DNA from 2 places in the Sphingomonas sp. PAMC 26617 genome. Region 2 is predicted to be linked to the other one. Evidence: riboswitches for the same ligand, from Rfam matches in the RefSeq annotation. Region 2 holds a riboswitch; the other holds the start of a gene.
The links. Region 2 has a riboswitch for thiamine pyrophosphate ahead of RH91_RS01350 (TonB-dependent receptor). Riboswitches for the same ligand answer to the same signal wherever they lie in the genome.
Positions count from the first base shown of each region.

Region 1: another riboswitch for thiamine pyrophosphate. It lies ahead of thiC (phosphomethylpyrimidine synthase ThiC); the one in region 2 lies ahead of RH91_RS01350 (TonB-dependent receptor).

Region 1 covers NZ_JH594425.1:1,288,619-1,294,201, reverse strand. Annotated here, with positions in the region: gene thiC (phosphomethylpyrimidine synthase ThiC) at 172-2,091, opposite strand; TPP riboswitch at 2,134-2,242, opposite strand; gene RH91_RS05665 (ferritin-like domain-containing protein) at 2,280-3,296, opposite strand; gene RH91_RS05660 (ferritin-like domain-containing protein) at 3,348-4,355, opposite strand; gene RH91_RS05655 (MipA/OmpV family protein) at 4,500-5,375, opposite strand; gene RH91_RS05650 (DUF2141 domain-containing protein) at 5,450-5,583, opposite strand, start outside.
Region 2 covers NZ_JH594425.1:319,291-324,873, forward strand. Annotated here, with positions in the region: gene RH91_RS01350 (TonB-dependent receptor) at 1-1,749, opposite strand, end outside; TPP riboswitch at 1,782-1,891, opposite strand; gene RH91_RS01355 (hypothetical protein) at 1,940-2,299, opposite strand; gene RH91_RS01360 (DUF3772 domain-containing protein) at 2,394-4,787, shown strand; gene RH91_RS23400 (GGDEF and EAL domain-containing protein) at 4,944-5,583, shown strand, end outside.

The sequences.
Region 1 (5,583 bases), 970 kb from region 2:
CTGGAGTACGTTTCACGGATCGAAGCGACCGGCGGAGGCTGCTTACCACTAAGGCGGCTTATTCACTCTTGAATAAGTATAAAAATTGGGAGCGATCGCACGGCAATCGTGCATTAGATACGCAAAGCCGGCGGCGCTCTCCCGCCGCCGGCACTTGAAACCTCCTGCGTCTTACTCCGCCGGCAGGTAAATCTCCCCGCCCTTCTCCTTGAACGTCTCGCTCATGGCCGCCATCCCGGCCTCCGCGTCGACATGCGTCGTGCCCTTGGCAAAGGCCGCGCGGTCCGCGTCCGCCGCCTGCCCCGCGCCCGCCGCGAGGAACCCGTCCGCCGGGCCGTTCTGCTTCGCCGCAAAGTCGCGCACTTCCTGCGTGATCTTCATCGAGCAGAATTTCGGGCCACACATCGAACAGAAATGCGCGGTCTTGGCGCCTTCCGCCGGGAGCGTCTGGTCGTGATATTGCTCGGCGGTGTCGGGGTCCAACGACAGGTTGAACTGGTCGCGCCAGCGGAAATCGAAGCGTGCGCGCGACAAGGCGTCGTCGCGCATCCTGGCCGCCGGGTGCCCCTTGGCCAGATCGGCGGCGTGCGCGGCGAGCTTGTACGTCACCACGCCGACCTTGACGTCGTCGCGGTCGGGCAGGCCCAGATGCTCCTTGGGCGTGACGTAGCAAAGCATTGCGGTGCCATACCAGCCGATCATCGCGGCACCGATCCCGCTGGTGATATGGTCATAGCCCGGCGCGATATCGGTGGTGAGCGGCCCGAGCGTGTAGAACGGGGCCTCGCCGCACACTTCGAGCTGCTTTTCCATGTTCTCCTTGATCTTGTGCATCGGCACATGGCCGGGGCCTTCGATCATCACCTGGACGTCGCTCTTCCACGCGCGATGCGTGAGCTCGCCCAATGTATAGAGTTCGCTGAACTGCGCCTCGTCGTTCGCGTCGGCGATGGAGCCGGGGCGCAGGCCGTCGCCGAGCGAATAGGCGATGTCATACGCCTGCATGATCTCGGTGATCTCGTCGAAACGTTCGTAGAGGAAGCTCTCCTTGTGGTGCGCGAGGCACCATTTCGCCATGATCGACCCGCCGCGCGAGACGATCCCGGTCACGCGCTTCGCGGTCATGGGGATGTAGGCGAGCCGCACGCCGGCGTGGATCGTGAAGTAATCGACGCCCTGCTCGGCCTGTTCGATCAGCGTGTCGCGGAAGATCTCCCACGTCAGGTCCTCGGCGACGCCTCCGACCTTTTCGAGCGCCTGGTAGATCGGAACGGTGCCGATCGGGACGGGCGAATTGCGCAGGATCCATTCGCGCGTGTCGTGTATGTTGCGCCCCGTCGACAGGTCCATCACCGTATCCGCGCCCCAGCGGATCGACCAGACCATCTTGTCGACTTCCGCCGCAACGTTGCTCGCGACTGCCGAATTGCCGATGTTGGCGTTGATCTTGACCAGGAAGTTGCGCCCGATCGCCATCGGCTCGGATTCGGGGTGGTTGATGTTGTTGGGGATGATCGCCCGGCCCCGCGCGATCTCGTCGCGAACGAACTCGGGGGTGACATAATCGGGGATCGAAGCGCCGAACGATTCGCCGTCGCGGATCAGCTTCTCCTTGGCGGCGGCGCGACCGAGGTTCTCACGGATCGCGACATATTCCATCTCGGGGGTGATGATCCCGCGCCGCGCATAATGCATCTGGCTGACGTTCGCCCCCGCCTTGGCGCGCAACGGGCGCTTCACGACGTTGGGATATTGCGGGACGCCCGCCGAGCGATCCGGCCCGGTCAGGCCATTGTCGTCGGGGCGGATTTCGCGCGCGTCGTAGGTTTCGACGTCGCCACGCGCGACGATCCAGTCGCGGCGGAGCTGCGGGAGCCCCATGTTGATGTCGATCTGCGCCTTGGGGTCGGTATACGGCCCGGACGTGTCGTAGACGCGCAGCGGCTGTTCGTTCGCGGAGGGTTCGAGCAGGATCTCGCGCATGGCGACCCCCGCGCCAGGGATATTCGCGCACGGCACGTGGATCTTGCGCGATCCGCGGATCGCGCCGGTGGTAACGCCAATTTCAGTGCGGGCAGGAATGTCGGCCATTGTCTCGCTCCTCAAAATCGGACGAGCGACAACGGAACCCGGGCGTGGACACCGCTCCCTCCCTCCGCCCGTGCTAACGGGATCAGGTTCAAACGGGTCGTGGCTTCAGCCACCTCTCAGCTGCTCTGGCGCAGCCCCCCGGGGAATTTCAGTCTTGTACGTGCTTCAAGCGACGAAGGAAAGGTAGGTCAGCTCGCCGCGCTGGTCTTGATGTTGCCGTTGATGCCGTTGGGGAAGAACCCACCGCCGACCACCGCATTGCGGTTGAGATAGACGACGTTGAGCACCTGCCCCGGCGTCCGGCTGAACGTGATGCCGTTTGCGTCGGTCGGGACGAGATTCGCGGTGGTGCCGTCGCCGATCCCCTGGTCGAGGTCGCTCGCCGTGCCATCGAGGCTGTCGCGCGCGTCGCTGATCAGATTGGCGTTAGTACGCAGCGACGGGGTCGCGATGCCCTTGGCGTAGAGCACCGTGCGGATCAGCCCGGCGTGATAGGCCTCGGTCGCGAGGATCCCGGCGGCCGCGTCGATCAGCAGGCTTTGCGCGATCAGCGGCGCTGCACCCTTATACGCAGTGACGCCCACGTCCTCGAAGATGAACGCCGCGAGCAGGAAGTTCTCATCGCTGGCATAAGGATCGAAGGTGCCGGTCGCCGGGACGATTCCCGCCGCACGCGCCGCCGCGGTGAACGCGCCGGTCGCGCCACCGTCGATGTTGATCGCAGGCTGCGCGACCGTCGACGTGCCAAGCACCGAGCGCAGGAACGCGACGTGCGCGACCTCGTCCGCCGCGATCTCGCGCGCATATTGCTGGACGATCGGATCGGTGAACGCGACCTGCCGCCCGCCGGTCACGCCGCCGGGCGTGCCCGTGCCGGTCAGCAGCGCGGCGGGAAGACCTGCGCCAGTGACGGCAAAGCTGTAAAACTGTGCTTCGAGATATTCGAGGTTGAGCGCGAAGTTGAACGTGTCCTGGTCCTTCAGCACGTCGGTCGAGGCCGGGCTCGGCGTCGCGCTGGCGGTATCGGTCGGCGTGGGGGTCGGGGTGATGGCGCTGTCGCCGTTGTTTGCTCCGCAGGCCGAAAGGAGCGCGCTGCCGCCCGCGACGACCGAGGCGGCCCCGGCGGTGCGGAGGAAGCTGCGCCGCGCCGCGCGGCGGCGTTCGCCCGCATCGAGGACGGTGAGAAGGAGGTCGCTATCGATCACTGGAAACACTCCGGTACGGGCGCGAAGACAAGGGAAGCACAGACGCGAGGCTCAGGCCGCTGCGGTGCTGGTATTGATGCTGCCGTTGACGCCATTGGGGAAGAAGCCCCCCTTCGCCACGGCGAGCGTGCTGAGATAGACGATGTTGAGCACGGGGCCGGTCGCGCGGCCATAGGCAAGACCATCCTGCCCGGTCGGCACGATGTTCGATGCGCTGAGACCGTTGAGCGCGGTTAACTGGCTGTTGGCGATCGTCGTCGCCGAAATGCCCTGGTCATCGTCGCTGCTGCCGTCGAACGCGTCGCGGACGTTCGAAATCGCATCGGTGTTCGTGCGCAGGCTCGGGGTCTGCAGCCCCTTGCTGTACAGCACGGTCCGGATGATCGACGCGTGATACGCCTCCGCGGCAAGGATGCCCGCGGCAGCCTCGAGATAGACCTTGCTGGAAAGCAGCGAGGAGGCACCGCGATAGGCGGTGACGCCGACGTCCTCGAACAGGAACGCCGCCTGGAGGAAATTCTCGTCGCTTGCATAAGGATCGAACGCCGCCCCCGCCGCGACGATCTTGGCCGCCTGCGCCGCCACGCTAAACGCGCTGGTCGCGCTCGAGCCGATGTCGATCGCGGGTTGCGCGACCGCTGCGGTCGACAGCTGCGCGCGCAGGAAGGTAACGTGGTTGACCTCGTCCTGCGCGATCTCGCGCGCATATTGGGCAACCAGCGGATCGGTGAAGTTGACCGCGCGGCCCCCGGTGACGGTGCCCTGCGTCGTCGTGCTTGCGCTGCCAGGCGTCAGCAACGCGTTGGGCAAACCGGTGCCGAACGCGGCGAAGGAATAGAATTGCGCCTCGAGATATTCGAGGTTGAGCGCGAAATTAAGGATCGCGGCGTCGTTGTCGGTCGCCTGCGCGGTCGCCCGGCTTCCGATCGTGACTGCGGTTGCGCCGAGTGCGGCGACCGCTCCGGCGCCGAGCGCGGTACGGAAAAATTCGCGGCGTTCGCTGCGACGTTCGGCACGGGATTCGAGCCGTTCGATCAGCTGCTGGTCAGTATCGTTCATCGGGGCGAAGCCTTCATCCTTGAAACGCGCCTTGCGGCCCGGCTTGCGTGGCACCGCGCGAGGCGGGACGCAAGCCGGGAAATGGCGGCCAGGCGCAGAGCTTATGCCGCGCCGAAAGGTTTGCCCCGATACGGGTACGCTACATCAGAAGGTGTAAGCGACGCCGGCTGCACCGACCCACTGGTTGCGCGAACCCGCGATGCTCACGATCGGGCTGTCGCCGAAATTGCCGAGCATGCGCGAATAGGTGCCGCCCGCCACGAGCTTGAACCCGTGCAGCAGATCCCCGGTCAGCGAATAGGTCGCCAGGCCACCGACCGAATAGTTCTTCCAGCCCTTGCCGACGCTATACTGCGGCAGGCCGCTGGCGAGGCTCTGCGCCGGCGTGATCGAGAAATAGGTCTGGCCGTAGCCGCTCTCAACTCGCTGCGCGGTGCCGAACACGGCGATTGCCGCCTTGCGGCTGAGCGGGGTCAGATAGTTGATCGACGGCTGGAGGATGCTCGACCGGTGCGCGCCGTTGACGTCATGGCGCAGGCTGACCGAGACCGAGAGCTTGTCGTACGGGCTGGTGATGACGCCGGTCTTGCCCAGGCCGACATAACCGCCAAGCTCGATCGCGGTGCCGATCTTGCCGAGTGCGCGGACGCGCAGGTCGTCGATGTTCTTCGGGCTCTGGCGATCGAAATTGACGACGCCGATCGGGCCGAACTGGATGTCCCAGCGCTGACCCGGGTTGTTGCGCGCAAGATCCAGGCTCGCGCGGTTGCCGATGACGTTGAAGTTGAAGCCCTTGATCGATCCGATCACGACGGGCGCGGGAACGACGCGGTAATCGTTCGAACCGTCATAGTCCGGCAGATAGGCAGCACCGACGCCGACGGTGACGGTGTCCTTGTCGAAATCGGCCGCGATCTGGTTGTTGTCCGCCGGGACCGGCGCGGCGTCCTGCGCGAAGGCGGGGGCGGCGGCACCGAGCAACAAGACGGTGGCGGCGGCAAAGAGAGGGCGATAGGTCACGGGCAGCTCCAGCGGAAACAAATGATGTCGGGCGCGTAACGCCATGTCACCATTTTGGCTCCCATCTTCCGTGGTCAGAGCAAGTATCGCATCCGAACCTGTTGCCGATCTGCATCACTTTGCAGGGTGAACCGCGCCGCCGCAAAGCGTGGCGGGCCAAACCGTACGGTGGGATTACGAGAGAAACCAAAGCCTTCGCGTGGAATTC
Region 2 (5,583 bases):
CTGCGCGCCGCCCTGGTCGACCACCGTCGCGAGCTGGCGGTTACGGAAGCGATAGTGGAAGGCAGTGACCGAGGCGGACAGGTTGCTGCCGATGAAGCGATAGCCGAGTTCCTGCGACACCGAATATTCGTTGCGGAGCGCGGTCGTGCCCTGCGTCGCCACCGCGCCCTCGGCATAGACGTTGTAGAGCGTATATTCGTTGGGCGCGCGGAAGTTGGTAGTGACGTTGGCGAAGACCTGCTGGCGGTCGTCGATCTTGTAGTGGATCGCGGCGCGCGGGAGCGCGGCGAAGCTGTCGGAGCGGACCCGGTCCTGCGGGCCGGGGAGGTAATTGCGTCCGCTGCGCAGGACGTCGACGCCCTTGAACCCGACGTCGACGGTCAATCGCGGGGTCAGCGTGATGCTGTCGGCGACGAAGAACCCCTTGGTGACGGTGACGGTGCGTTCGTTCTCATAAGCGAGCAGCCGCCCGTCGGCGGTGCGGATCGCCTTGTCCTGATAGCCCCAGCGATCGCGCGGCGTGCCGTCATCGCCGATAGAGGTATAGGTCTGGAGCACGCGGTCGGTGCCGTAGTCGAACCACAGCCCGGCGGTGATGCGGTGCGCGCCCGCGTCGAGCGTCAGCTTGCTGACGTTGCCACCGCGGAACTGGTCTCCGGTGAAATTGCCGAGGACGGTTGCGACGCCATCGACCGCGCCGGGCAGCGCGACCGGGTCCGCGAGCGCCTCGGTGCCGAGGAAATTGCCGGTCGTCGCGAGTTGCGTCCCGTAGGGCGAATTGCCGTAGCCGAACTGGAGATAGCTGGTGGTGTCGAGCGCGAGCCCGTCGGCGAGCGTCAGGTGGACCGGCGCCGAGAGGTACACGTTGCGGAACGGCGCGCGATACAGCCGCCAGTAATTGGTGTTCCCGGGGGCATAGTCGCGGTCGTAGTTGAACCCGCGTCCGTCCGCCTGAAATTCGGCGAGCGTCGGGCTGGGGTAGGTCGAAGCGTTGGTCTCGTTGTACGACACCGCGAGGCTCGCGCGGTTGCCCTTGCCCCATTCGTCGAGCAGCTTGGCATCGACATGCCGCCGTTTGTCGAACCCCGCGCCGCGCCAATTGTCCGCCTGGATCTGCGAATAGGAGACGAACGCGCGCAGCCCGGTCGTCCCGATCGTCCCCGTGTCGAGCCGGGCGAAGACGCGCCGCGCATTGTACGAACCGAGCGAGAGGTCGAGTTGCGCCTGCGGGGCGGTCTTCGGGTCATCGAGCGCGAGCGACAGCAGCCCCGCCGCGCCGCCTATCGTCGGGGAATCGAGATCGACCGCGCCTTGCGCAAGCGTGACCTGCTTGAGGTTCTCGCTATCCGCAAATTGCGCGGGGTAGGCATAATAATAGCCGATGTCGTTCTGCGGCGCGCCTTCCATCAGCACGCCGATCTCGTCCTGCCCAAGCCCGCGCAGCGTCAGGCTCGAGCTGGCGGACAGGCCGTAGGGGTCGGTCGAGGCGACGTTGGCGCCGGGCAGCAGCGCGACGAGCTGGAACGCGTTGAGCGTCGGTGCCTGCTTGGCGATGAACGCGGCGGAAATCGCGCTTTGCTGCTTGGGCGTGTCCTGGTCGGGGAGCAGCCCGGCGGGATCGGCGCGGCCGGTGACGACGATGTCGGCGGGCGCGCGATCGGGGGCATCCTCGCCGATCGGGTCCGCGAAGGCCGGGGTCGCGATGACCGCTGCCGACAGCAGCAGAAAGCGGGAAAACGGATACGCCATCGTTCGTCGTCACTCCACACGGGGGGACAACGGAGACAGCCGCCAACCCTCCCTACGCCGGTGTTAGCCGGATCAGGTTCAGCGGGTCGTGGGCTGCAGCCCACCTCTCAGCCGCGCGTCAGCGGCCCCCCGGGGAAGTGCGCGCCTTAGGCGCGAACGGCGGGGTTTCAAAGCGGAATCCGGCGTGCGGCTATGACTGATAATGCGCGACGTTGTCGAAGCCGGTGTTGCCCTTCGCCATCCGCACGAGCTTGCGCGCATAGGTGCGGACGTGGCGATCAAACTTCGTGTCGTTGTACACGCCGGACCAGAGATACTCGTCGCGCGCGATGAACTGCTTGAGCTCCTCGAGGAAATCGGCCTGCGCATTGGTCGAGACCTTGGTCTTGAGGAACGCACAGACCATCTCCTCGGCGGCGGCCTTGTCGCAATCGTCCTGCCGGTCGCGCCCGCCGCGCTCGGCGGTGACCTGATCGGACCGTGCGGCGGCGACGCGACGCTCGAGCCAGGTGCGGACCGCCGCGCCATCCCATGCCTTTGGTTCTGCCATCGCTGCTCTCCACGTCCGTTACGGTCCAGCCCTGCGCGTTGCCCCCTGCGTTGCGGTGGCGCAAGGGAGCGGCGCCTGATACGGCGAACCCGCAATGCCTTTTCTGATATCCCTGCTGCGCCTGATCGCTGCGCTCCTGTTGCTCCTCACCGGCACCGCCGCGCTGGCGCAGACGCCCTCGGTCGCGGCGCTGTCGCTGCAACTCCGCAGCGCCGAAACCGAATTGCGGACGGTCGACGGGCTGCTCGACAACCAGGTCGATGCCGATAGCCAGAAGGTCCTGCGCGGACGCGCGGTGGCCGCGCAGCAGGCGGCGTCCGATGTCGTCGACCAGTTGCGCCAGCAGCAGACGCTGCTCGATGCGCGGATCACCGGGCTCGGTCCGGTTACGCCCGGGGTGGCCGAACCTGCCGAGATGGGAACGCAGCGCAAGGCGCTCGCGCAGCAACATGCGCTGATCGATGCCACGATCAAGCGCGGCGGGCTGGCGAATGTCGAGGCCGAGCAACTGATCGACGAGATCGACCGCAGCCGCGCGCAGAAGTTCAACGAGAAGGTCTCGGCAAAGGTCGCCTCGCCGCTGACCCCGGCCTTCTGGCGCGCGCTCGTCCAGGCGCTGCCGCGCGATCTACGGCGGACCGAACTTTTCCTGACGCAGGGCCTGCGCCAGATCCGCGCGCAATGGCGCGGGCTGCTGCCGTGGCCGCTGCTGCTCGGCGCGATCCTCGCGCTCGTGCTGCTGATTCCGGTCCGCGTCCGCGCGCGCCAGTTCGGGCAACGGCTGCTGGTCGAGGGCGCGCCCGGGCACCGCGTCCGCCGCTCGGCCAATGCGTTGTGGCGGGTGCTGATCGGCACGCTCGCGCCGTTGCTTGCCGCGGTCGCGCTCGTGCAGGGGCTGCGCTGGTCGGGCCTGCTCCCCGAACGGTGGAGCGGGGTGCTCGACGCGTTCGTCATGGCGTCGGGCTTCTGCGCCTACACCGCGGCGGTGAGCGGCGCCTTGCTGATGCGCAACGGCGCATCGTGGCGGGTCGCGCCGATCGACGACGAAACCGCCGCCGCGCTGCGCCCGCTGTCCTGGGTGCTCGCGGGGCTCGCGTTCGCGAGTATCCTCGTCGGTGCGTTCAATACCGCGATCGGCGCGAGCCAGCCCGCACTGATCGCGACGCAGGCGCTCAACGCGTTGCTGCACCTGCTGCTGATCGGCGTGTTCCTGGTCGTGCTCGGCCGGTTGCGCGCCAGGCGCGCCGAAACCGAAGAGATCCAGAACGCCAAGACGAGTGCCGGGATCGGCATCGGCGCGTTGCTCGCCTGGGTGCTGGTCGGCTCTGCGCTGATCGCGTTGCTGCTCGGCTATGTCGTGCTCAGCCTGTTCATCGCGCAGTTCATCGCGTGGGTGACGATCGTCGGGACGACGCTGTACCTGCTGATGGCGGCGGTCGACGATGTCGCGACCAGCGTGTTCGTGCGCGAAAGCCGGATCGGGGTCACGCTCACCCGCGCGCTCGGGGTGCGGCCGAGCATGGTCGACCAGTTCGGCGTGCTGCTCTCGGCGGTGCTCCGCGTCGCGCTCGTGCTCGTCGCGCTCAGCCTGCTGGTCAATCCGTTCGGCGGGGGCGCTGGCTTCGGTACGGTCTTCGGGCGGCTTGGGGTGCTGGCGCAGGGCGTCGAATTCGGCGGGGTATCGATCTCGCCCGCGGGCATCCTGCGCGGGATCGTCGTGCTGTTCGTTGGGCTCGCGCTGGTGCGCGGGTTCATGGGGTGGCTGGAAAAGCGCTATCTGCCGATCACCGATCTGGACGGCAGCGGACGCAACTCGGTCAGCCTCGTCGCGCGCTATGTCGGGATCGCGATCGCGTTCATCTGGGCGCTCGCGTCGCTGGGGATCGGGGTCGAGCGGGTCGCGCTGCTGTTGTCGGCGCTGTCGGTCGGGATCGGGTTCGGCCTGCAGGCGATCACGCAGAATTTCGTCTCCGGGCTGATCCTGCTCGCGGAACGCCCGATCAAGATCGGCGACCTGATCCGCGTCGGCACCGACGAAGGCGACGTCAAGCGGATCAGCGTGCGCTCGACCGAGATTGAATTGCCCGATCATTCGACGCTGATCGTCCCCAATTCCGAGCTGATCACCAAATCGGTGCTCAACAAGACGCTGTCCAATCCGCTCGGTCGGATCCAGATCAAATTCTCGGTCCCGCTCGACAGCGATGCGCACGCGGTGCGGGCGATGGTGCTCGAGGCCTTCGCGGGCGAGGACGCGGTGCTGACCGACCCGGCGCCTACGGCGTTCATCGACGCGATCACCGCCGGGCGGATCGAGTTCAACTGCTTCGGCCATGTCGTCCACCCGCGCGCGGCCTATGGCGCGCGCAGCGCGGTGCTGATGACGCTGCTCAAGCGCTTCCGCGACGAAGGCATCGACATCGGCACCGTCCCGCAGCGGCTCGAGCTGGTCGGCGCGACCGTGGCCCCGACGCTTCCGAACGACTAGCGCGGGCCAACCGCGCGGCCCGATGCCGCTTGCGTACCCGCGAAATGTGGCGGAGGAGCCGATTATATCTCTGAAAACCATCGGTTAACCTAAACCGTTCTAGGGAACGCGATGACTGATCCGCGTGTAACCGTACCAAGCGTATCCCCCCCTCCGATGCCGACCGCCACGCGGTTGCTCGACATGCTGCCCGGGCTGGTCGCCTATTTCGATCGTGACCTGCAATATCTGTACGCGAACGCGACCTACGCCGCCTGGCGCGGGATCGATCCGGGCGACATCATCGGACGGTCCTGTCGCGAGATCGTCGGCGAGCAGAATTATCCCGCGGTCCTGCCCCGGCTGACCGAAGCGCTCAACGGGGAAAGCGTGACCTATGAATACACGCTGTTCGAAGGCGACGCCGCGCGGCGCGTGCAGGGCAGCTATGTACCCGATCGCGATGCGGCGGGCTTGGTTTGCGGCATCGTCGTGCTGGTCACCGACATCAGCGTGCGCCACGACCTCGAGGCGCGGATCGCCGAAACGCAAAGCATGTTTGACGATGCATTCCATCACGCCCCGATCGGCATGGCGCTGACCAATCCCGCGGGGCGGTTCGAGCGGGTGAACCAGGCGTTTTCGGAAATGATCGGCGTTTCGCCCGATGCGCTTTCGGACGTGGATTTCCGGACGATCACGCATCCCGACGACATTGCCGTCGACGATCGTCTGTTCCAGGAACTGGTGGCGGGCGATCGCGACGAATATCGGATGGACAAGCGGTATGTCCGCCCCGGCGGCGCGATCGTCCATG